2 regions of the Priestia sp. AB genome follow, and region 1 is predicted to be linked to the other one. Evidence: riboswitches for the same ligand, from Rfam matches in the RefSeq annotation. Region 1 holds a riboswitch; the other holds the start of a gene.
The links. Region 1 has a riboswitch for ZMP and ZTP ahead of POF52_RS17080 (APC family permease). Riboswitches for the same ligand answer to the same signal wherever they lie in the genome.
Positions count from the first base shown of each region.

Region 2: linked by a shared signal. The riboswitch ahead of POF52_RS09830 (phosphoglycerate dehydrogenase) and the one ahead of POF52_RS17080 (APC family permease) in region 1 are both predicted to bind ZMP and ZTP.

Region 1 is NZ_JAQMYN010000005.1:193,453-198,185, forward strand. It holds gene POF52_RS17065 (sodium:solute symporter family protein) at 1-375, opposite strand, end outside; gene POF52_RS17070 (DUF3311 domain-containing protein) at 375-578, opposite strand; gene POF52_RS17075 (cupin domain-containing protein) at 956-1,555, opposite strand; ZMP/ZTP riboswitch at 1,940-2,018, shown strand; gene POF52_RS17080 (APC family permease) at 2,075-3,670, shown strand; gene POF52_RS17085 (DUF5105 domain-containing protein) at 3,853-4,733, shown strand, end outside.
Region 2 is NZ_JAQMYN010000003.1:30,359-35,091, forward strand. It holds gene POF52_RS09805 (HD domain-containing protein) at 1-116, shown strand, start outside; tRNA gene POF52_RS09810 (tRNA-Ala) at 223-294, shown strand; gene POF52_RS09815 (hypothetical protein) at 412-561, opposite strand; gene POF52_RS09820 (hypothetical protein) at 737-865, opposite strand; gene POF52_RS09825 (hypothetical protein) at 1,094-1,546, opposite strand; gene POF52_RS09830 (phosphoglycerate dehydrogenase) at 1,679-2,878, opposite strand; ZMP/ZTP riboswitch at 3,047-3,125, opposite strand; gene htpG (molecular chaperone HtpG) at 3,336-4,733, shown strand, end outside.

The sequences.
Region 1 (4,733 bases):
GGAGAGAAATTTACTGCTAAAACGTTCTCTGGCATAATCAGCAAGCGTAGTAAGTTTGTGCTTTTTAGCAACAGTCCAAAGCTTTGGAAGAAAAAAGTATGAAATTAAAAAGGCTAAAACAGAGTAAGGAATGGCAAAAAATGCGATGCTTCCTCCCTGATAAGCTGTACTTGTAAGACCTAGGAATGTATAAGCAGTATATAAATCTGCTCCTACTAAAAGCCAGACGAGCAGGCTTCCAAAACGTCTTCCACCTACAGCCCACTCTTCAACTGAGCTTCTAGATGATTTGTCACGTCCCGCTATAAAGCCAATTGCGATAACAACAAGAACAATTGCTGATGTGATTAAAAGTGCGGTTAAATTTCCTTGCATTATTCAATGTCCCCCCAAGATTTTTGTAAACGATAAATGATAAATGTACACACAGGCGTTAAGAAGACCCATAAAAATAACCATAAATGCAAAAGAGGTAATCCAAAAATAATTGGATGAATGTTATTTACAAAAGGTAAAAAAGCGAATTGAGCAATAAATGGAATGATGAATAAAATAAAAATTATGAATTTTCTGTTCAATTTTACTCCTCCTACTAAAAATTTATCTAACAATGTTCACTATGATAGCAAGTCTGACATGGTAAAGCAATGAGTTTTTTGAAAATTTCGTTATAATCTATGAAAATTTTTTTAGAAAAACAAAAAAGAGCTTGTGATGAGAGTATATTTGAAATAATTATGAAAGAAAAAAAGGGGAATAATCTAAGCGAAGTTGCTCTTGAAGTAAAAAGAGAACGGAAAAGAAGAAATTTAGTTTTGACCGGGAAGTTTTTGTTATTTCGCTGAGATAAAGTATATTGCTATTGCATCATAAGAAAAGAATTTGTATGTTCAAATAGAGATTCATGGAAAGAATAAAACAGAGCAAATAAAAAAACTAGACAATAAGTGCTTGTCTAGTTCCACCACTCTGTCAATGGTCCTTTGTCGCCATAAACAGGATCTGTTGTAGGAATAGGTACTTGTGCAATTTCATCAAATACGTGAGGGCGATCAGTTTGTTTTCCTGTTCGTAAATTGTAATCCATGCCCTCTGGATAAGCTCCAACCACTTTAAAATCAGCAGTTGACTGCAGACGCATATGCCCTGTTCCTGCAGGAAGTACGAGCACATCACCAGCATGCACCACGATATTTTCCCCCATATGTCCACCTAGTTTTAAACGTGCAGATCCGCTAATTACACCTAGTGCTTCATGGGAATTGCTGTGGTAATGGTGAAAATCATGTATACCGCCTACCCAGCTGTTTTTCCAGTTGTGAGAATTGAAAATGCTCTCCACTTTCTCTTTCTTACTAATAAATACGTGTTCATACAACAAAACTGGAAGACGAGGGTGATTTGGAATGGTTCCGTCGTCATCAAAATAAAGAACTTTTACATTTGCATAATTCATAAGCATCCCTCTAACAATCTTTTTTCGTAATTTTCCCTGTTTTGTGCTTGCGTAAACAGAGAAGTTTGCTCGAAGTACTTCATTTGTTGCGAAGTGCATGATATGTAGGTTTTAACGTTTTCCTAAAAGGAGTCTCCCACTTCAAGCGTAGCTAAGTGGTGGGCAGTTCACTTTAGTATCTTTTCTTCATATTGTATATAAGTAAAGGGTCTAGTGCAAGAATTCTATGGATATATAGCTGTTAATTCTTATTATGTAAATGAATATTATATATTAGTATAATTTTCAGAAGATAATCTGCTCGTGGAGTAAAAGAATCAAACAACAAGAAAAGTTAGGATTTTAGTTCTTTTTATAATTAAAAAGAGATTTTTAGAAGGTTAATTCGGAATTTTACAAATAATTTATTATTTTTAGAAAAGTAATGTAAACATTTTGTATATTGAGTAATAGTAATGAATGTTATATACTGATAAAAAATATATTCCTATATGTGACTGGCGCAACATGGATGACCATGGGGGAGCATATAGCGTATAAGCCGCGCGCCTGGGCAAACACTTGAGAAAATTCGGCAAGTGTTTTTTTTATTTTCCTAGGGAAGAGGAGTAGATTTGGATGAGCAATATGCAAAGGAAGATGGGAACATTTGCTTTAACCATGACAGGCATAGGTTCGATTATCGGTTCAGGGTGGCTGTTTGGAGCATGGAAAGCAGCTCAAATTGCGGGACCCGCGGCTATTTTTTCATGGGTTATTGGAATGGTGGTTATTTTGACCATTGCCCTATCATATGCTGAACTGGGCGCGATGTTTCCACAAGCAGGGGGGATGGTTAAATATCCTCAGTATTCACACGGATCATTTATTGGTTTTTTGGCTGCTTGGGCTAACTGGATTTCAATCGCTTCAACGATAACAGTGGAGGCTATTGCATCTGTGCAATATATGAGTACTTGGCCGTGGAAGTGGGCTCGCTGGACTCATGAATTGGTAGACAATGGAATTTTAACGTCCAAGGGGTTGGCAGTTGCGTCTTTGTTATTATTCGTTTACTTTTTTGTGAACTATTGGACGGTAAATCTCTTTGCTAAAGCAAACTCATTTATTACGATTGTTAAATTAATTATTCCTGGTTTAACGGCAGGGGCTTTATTTTTTGCTGGTTTTCATAGTGGAAACTTTTCAAGTGAGCATGGGGTTGCCCCTTATGGATGGGCCAGTGTTTTAACGGCAGTGGCAACATCAGGTATTGTGTTTGCATTTAATGGGTTTCAAAGTCCTGTAAATATGGCAGGAGAAGCAAAATCACCTAATAAATCGATTCCGATAGCTGTAATTGGTTCAATTTTTATTGCAGGAATTGTATACATTATATTGCAAATTGTCTTTATCGGAGCAGTAAGTCCGTCATCAATTGCTGATGGATGGAATCATTTGAATTTTAATTCTCCTTTTGCTGATTTAGCGATTGCGCTTGGAATTAACTGGCTAACAATTGTGTTATACGCAGACGCATTTGTTTCTCCTTCCGGCACAGGTGCTACATATACGGCAACTACTTCTAGAATGTTATACGGGATGCAGCGAAATGGATACTTGCCAAAGATATTTGGTACTCTTCATCCACTTTACAATGTCCCGCGCCCAGCTATGTGGCTAAATTTAGCAGCTTGCTTCTTGTTTCTCTTTTTATTTAGAGGATGGGGTGTCTTAGCAGAAGTGATCTCAGTAGCGACGCTTATCTCTTATATTATGGGTCCTGTAGCGCTTATAACATTAAGAAAAACGGCTTCACACTTTTACCGTCCATTTTATTTAAAAGGGGCATCAGTTATTGCGCCATGCGGCTTCGTTTTTGCTTCCTTGACTCTTTACTGGGCAAGGTGGCCACTTACAGGTGAAGTGATCTTTATTATGGCAATTGGCCTGCCTGTTTATTTTTATTACCAAGCGAAAAATAAATGGGTGGGCTTTAAAAAAGAATTTTTAACCGGGGCTTGGATGCTTATCTATTTAGCGTGCATGATTTTTATTTCCTACATAGGAAGCGAAAAATTCGGAGGCAAAAATATTTTGCCTTTCGGATGGGATATGCTAGTGATTACTTGCGTATCATTAGCTTTTTATTACTGGGGAATTAAAAGTGGAAAATCTAACCGATATATGAAAGAAGCTGAACAAATCAATCAAGAAAATTTTAAATCTAAATAAAAAAACACGAGCCCGTGCTCGTGTTTTTTTATTTAGATGAGTGGAGAATTTAGACTTAGTTTTTATCAAAATATTGTAAAAAATATAGATTTTAAGGTTTAAGTATTTATACAGAGGGAACCTTTATTTGGGATAAAGTTCCAAAAAAACAAAATAAAGGGGATTAGGCAGCTGTGAAAAAAATGAATGTTTTGGCTTTAGCTTTTGTACTTATGCTAGTATTAGCGGCTTGCAACAATTCTAAGGAAACGGGAGGATCCACGTCGGCTAAAAATAAGGCGATTGAAGCATCCATTGACAGCGCTTCTTACATTTTAGTAGATAGTGATGAAGGAGCTACAAGTGAAGAAAAAGGGCTGTTGAAAGTTGATTTAAAAGTGAAAAATGTCTCCAAAAACAGTATATCTTTATCGGATTACGACGGTGTGTATTTATACGAAGGAGATGAACAGCTGTCTCCAAAAACGGGAGTGAACAGTCGTGAGCTTGGACTAGAAAGCAGTGCATCTGACAAGATTGGCGCTGGAAAACAAAAAAAATTAACGTTTGTCTTTGAAGTCAAAAAAGATAAAAAGTACAAAATTGGGCTTCAGCCAAAATCATCTGATTATGATGAAGAAATTGACGAAGTGACATTAACACTCGATACGAAAAAATACGCGAAAAGCTATAATAAACTGCAAGATCCAGAAAAAGCTCTGCAAGCTTATACAGAAGTCCTTTACTTAAACAAAGAAAACGTAGACTATGATAAATATGTAACAGCAGACAAAACAGCTGTCATAGAAGAACAGAAAAAAGCGTTTAATGAGGAATTAAAAGGTGCGTTTTCTAACAGTTTAACCGACAAAGCAAAAAAAGATTTTTTTAACATGTATAAAGATGTTTTAAAAGAAAAAGCAAGCGTGAAAACAAATGTGATTGCGAATGCAAATAATAAAGCCGTACTAGAAGTGGAGTACACTACTCTTAATTTATCAGACTTATATTCATACGTATCGCAGCTTAAGCGAGCATATACAGATGAAACGAAAGATTACGATACAGAACACTCTGAAGAGTT
Region 2 (4,733 bases), on a different contig from region 1:
AGAAATGGTACTACGAATCCATCAGCAAATACGCTGTACAAGGATTGGAACCAAGCCAAATTCCAAGTTTTTTTTATACGTATAAACAAGAAGTAAATGATTTTTTTAAAAGTTAATATTCATATGAAGAAATTAGAAAACACTGAAAATAACTATTGCGAACGCGCGGCATACGTATTAAAATATAGTAGAGTCAACACGCAATAAAGGCTCTACATAATCGGGACTGTAGTTCAGTGGGAGAATACTTGTCTGGCAGACAAGGGGTCGTGGGTTCGAATCCCATCAGTTCCATAAAACCAGTCGTATCAAGAGTTTAAAACACTTTAAAACTCTGCAGGATGGAATGGTTGCAATACTATTTCATCTGACCTCTTCATGATTTCCATGAAGAGGTTTTTTATTTTCTTTTTACGATTGATCCTCATGATTTTTATGATTATTCTTTTCACTGCTCCTGCTGACAATTTCCCTAAGTTCGCCCTCGTCGCCTTTTGCATTGATGATTTCAAAAAGCTGATTCAGCCCTTCACTTGTTTCATCATTTGGTTCTTTGCCCATTCTATCCCCTCCTTTTGCTTCTAGGATGCCCATTTTTTTCACATTGTTTCATGTGAAAAGCAATTCACAAATATTAATCGGCTGTAAAAGTATACCTTTACGACCCTTGTGCAATTACTGGTTATACGGATATACTCAATCAATTCTTTAAATTTCGCAGCATTTTATAGGGTTTCTAATACTCATCTATAATGAAATGATCATCACAAACTTCGTTAAAATCGTTCTCTTCGTGGATATCTACTTCTTTATCTGTAGATATCTCGGTTTCTGGTGTAAATAGTTTAAAAAGCTTGTTTAGCATTGTTCCACCTCATATCTTTCATTAATACATTCAGTATGATTAATTTATATGAAGCCAGTATGAATTGAAACTTAAGATAACGTAAAAAGATAGACCCGGTACTGAGCCTATCTTTTCCTATCGCTTAATGCCCTCGTCGACTGCTGGTGTATAAACGGATTGTTTTTTGACTTTATATTCCGATGCTTTTTTAATACTTCTACTATCACTTCTTAAAGTAGTAATCACCTATTCTTTTGCAGTCATAGAATGAAGAATCCTTACCTTTTTTTCACAATATTCAACAATTTCATAACAGGCTGTGAGAATATCATGTCTAGACAGTTCTATTTCATCAAATACAAATTTTGAAAGCTGCTTCTGCAGAACCTCGAGCTTTTTGCTGTCTTCTTCATCGATCCATAGCCCTTCCGTAATACACACATCTGCTAGTTTGTTAATAGATTGAGCCGTCCAGTTTAAGCCGGCTGAAGAAACAGTTTTTGTAAGTAAATCATTTTTTATAGCTAGAATAACTTGACACACATGGGTATAGGCATCAACTTTCTTTTGGATAAATGCTTTGCGAAGCTCTTGTTTGTATTGCTCTTTCGACATCACTATAGCTACGACAGACGTAATGAATGTTCCTGCCAGCGCGATGAGCGACCCTATCAAAATTCCTATCAGTTCTCCTGACAAAACGTTCACCTCTTTAAAGGTATTTCTATATGTTATGAGAATGAAGGAATTGATATGAGGTAAACACCATGTAAAAACAGCCCTAACTTTTCTAAGTTAGGGCTGTAACACTAAAATATGACGGGAACCAAATTAGATAATACGACTTGTAATAATTCCTTCAATTTGACCGATTTTTTCTTCTAGCTCAGGCACAATCTCGTCACTTACTTGATTGTCAATATCGATCATTGTATACGCATATTCACCGCGGCTTCTGTTCACCATATCTGCGATGTTTAAATTGTAGTTTGAGAATACTTGCGTAAGTTGTCCTACCATATTCGGCACGTTGTGATGGAAAGCAGCTACGCGTTTTTTCCCAGTGTAAGGAAGAGATGCATTCGGGAAGTTCACTGAGTTTTTAACGTTTCCTGTTTCTAAGAAATTTTTCACCTGACGTGCTGCCATTACCGCACAGTTTTCTTCTGATTCTTGAGTTGATGCCCCTAGATGAGGAATTGGCACAACATTTTTCATGTTCAAGACATTTTGATTTGGGAAATCTGTAATGTATCGTCCAACTTTTCCACTTTCAAGAGCAGCTTTCATATCTTCTTCGTTTACAAGCTCACCGCGTGAGAAGTTCAAAATATGAACATCCGGTTTCATGATGCTAAACGTTTCTTTATTGAAAACACCTTTTGTATCGTCCGTTAATGGAACGTGAACCGTAATATAGTCAGATGCTGCAAATAGTTCTTCTAGAGACATTGCACGCTGCACGTTGCGAGACAAATTCCAAGCTGTATTAACAGAAATGAATGGATCAAAACCAATTACGTCCATATCTAAATCAAGCGCATCGTTTGCTACAAGAGCACCAATTGCACCTAAACCAATAACGCCTAACGTTTTACCTTTGATTTCTTTTCCAACAAACTGTTTTTTACCTGCTTCAACTAATTTAGGAATTTGATCACCTTGGCCATCTAATCCTTTTGTCCATTCAACTCCAGCAAATAAGTTACGAGAAGAAGCCATAATTGTAGTTAAAACCATTTCTTTTACTGCGTTTGCATTAGCTCCTGGCGTATTAAATACAACGATACCTTGCTCCGTGCAAGCGTCCACCGGTATATTATTAACCCCTGCTCCAGCTCGTGCAATAGCTTTTAAATTTTGGTCAAACGCCATGCTGTGCATGTTAAAGCTACGCACGACAATCGCATCTGGATTTTCGCTGTCGTTGTCAATTTGATAACCTTCTTGATTAAAAACATTTAGACCTTTTTGTGCAATGTTGTTTAATGTTTTGATTGTTTGTACTTTTTCTAATGTTAATGTGCTCATTTTGTACTCTCCTCTGATTATCATCGTAGTTTTACATGTTTTTACCTTTGGATAAAGGAACTTCATTTTTAATTTTTTTAAAAGTCTGGTTTTTTAGCCTACATGTCTGATAACTTCTATATCCTCTCCCCCTAAACAGAAAGAGGTAAGAGATATGTATTAATCCCTTACCTCTGCCCAGGCGAACGGCTACGTCACTATATGCTTCCTCACGGTTATCCGCGTTTCGCCAGTCACATATAGTCTTTGAAATTAAGTATATTCTAGCAAACTCTTTCAGAACGTTCAACCTTTTTTTAAAAGTTTGCTTTTTTCAGTCTAATTTTTAATCTCTTTGGTGAATCTCCTAATATATTGACAAATACCCCAATACATGTTAAATAAGAAGAGTGATTAGCACTCTATCAACTCAAGTGCTAATTATTTTATAAGCCCTATTTGGAAAGGAGAACTTCTTATGTCAAAAAAAGAATTCAAAGCCGAATCAAAGCGATTATTAGAGATGATGATTAATTCCATTTATTCTCAAAAAGAAGTATTTTTGAGAGAACTTTTATCAAATTCAAGTGATGCAATCGATAAAATTTATTACAAAGCTTTAACAGACGACTCCTTGCATTTTAACAAAGAAAGCTACTACATAAAAGTAACACCAGATAAAACTGACCGTACCTTAACCATTACGGATACTGGAATTGGCATGACGCAAGAAGAGCTTGAAAGCAGCTTGGGCACAATTGCGAGAAGCGGTTCTCTTGCGTTTAAAAACGAAAATGAAACAAAGGACGGGCACACGATTATCGGCCAATTCGGCGTTGGGTTTTACGCAGCGTTTATGGTAGCAGATGTCGTAACGGTGATTAGTAAAGCTTTAGGCAGCGATAAAGCCTATAAATGGGAATCTACTGGTGCTGATGGTTATACAATCGAGCGGTGCGAAAAAGAAACAGTTGGAACTCAAATCATTTTAAAAATTAAAGAAAATACAGAAGATGAAACATATGATGAGTATCTAGAAGAATATCATTTAAAAGAGATCATTAAAAAGTATTCAGACTTTATCCGCTACCCGATTAAAATGGACATAACGGAAAAACGTCCTAAAAAAGGTTCTGATAACGAGCTAGAAGATTATACAGAAGAACAAGTTATCAACAGTATGGTACCGATCTGGAAGAAAAATAAAAATGAATTGACTTCAGAAGACTATGAGCAGTTTTATTCAGAAAAACGCTATGGATTTGATAAACCGCTCACTCACCTTCATATTAACGTGGATGGAACGATTCGCTACAATGCTATTTTATTTATTCCAGAAAATAGTCCGTTTGATTACTACTCAAAAGAATTTGAAAAAGGACTTGAACTCTACTCAAACGGCGTCTTAATTATGAATAAATGTGCAGATCTTCTTCCGGATTACTTTAGCTTTGTAAAAGGTATGGTAGATTCTGAAGATTTATCTCTTAATATTTCACGTGAAATTTTGCAGCAAGACCGCCAGCTTCAGCTGATTGCCAAAAACATCGGCAAGAAAATCAAAAATGAATTAAAAAGCTTGCTTAAAAACGAACGTGAAAAGTACGAGAAGTTTTATGAATCATTTGGCCGCCAGCTAAAGTACGGCGTTTACAGTGACTTTGGCAGCAACAAAGACGTGTTAAAAGACCTGCTTTTATTCTATTCTTCTACAGAGAAAAAGCTCGTAACACTAGATGAGTATGTATCGCGCATGCCTGAGGATCAAAAGTATATCTATTATGCATCAGGTGAATCGTACGACCGAATTGAAAAGCTTCCTCAAGCAGAATTGGTTGCAGATAAAGGGTACGAAATTCTGTATTTCACAGAAGAT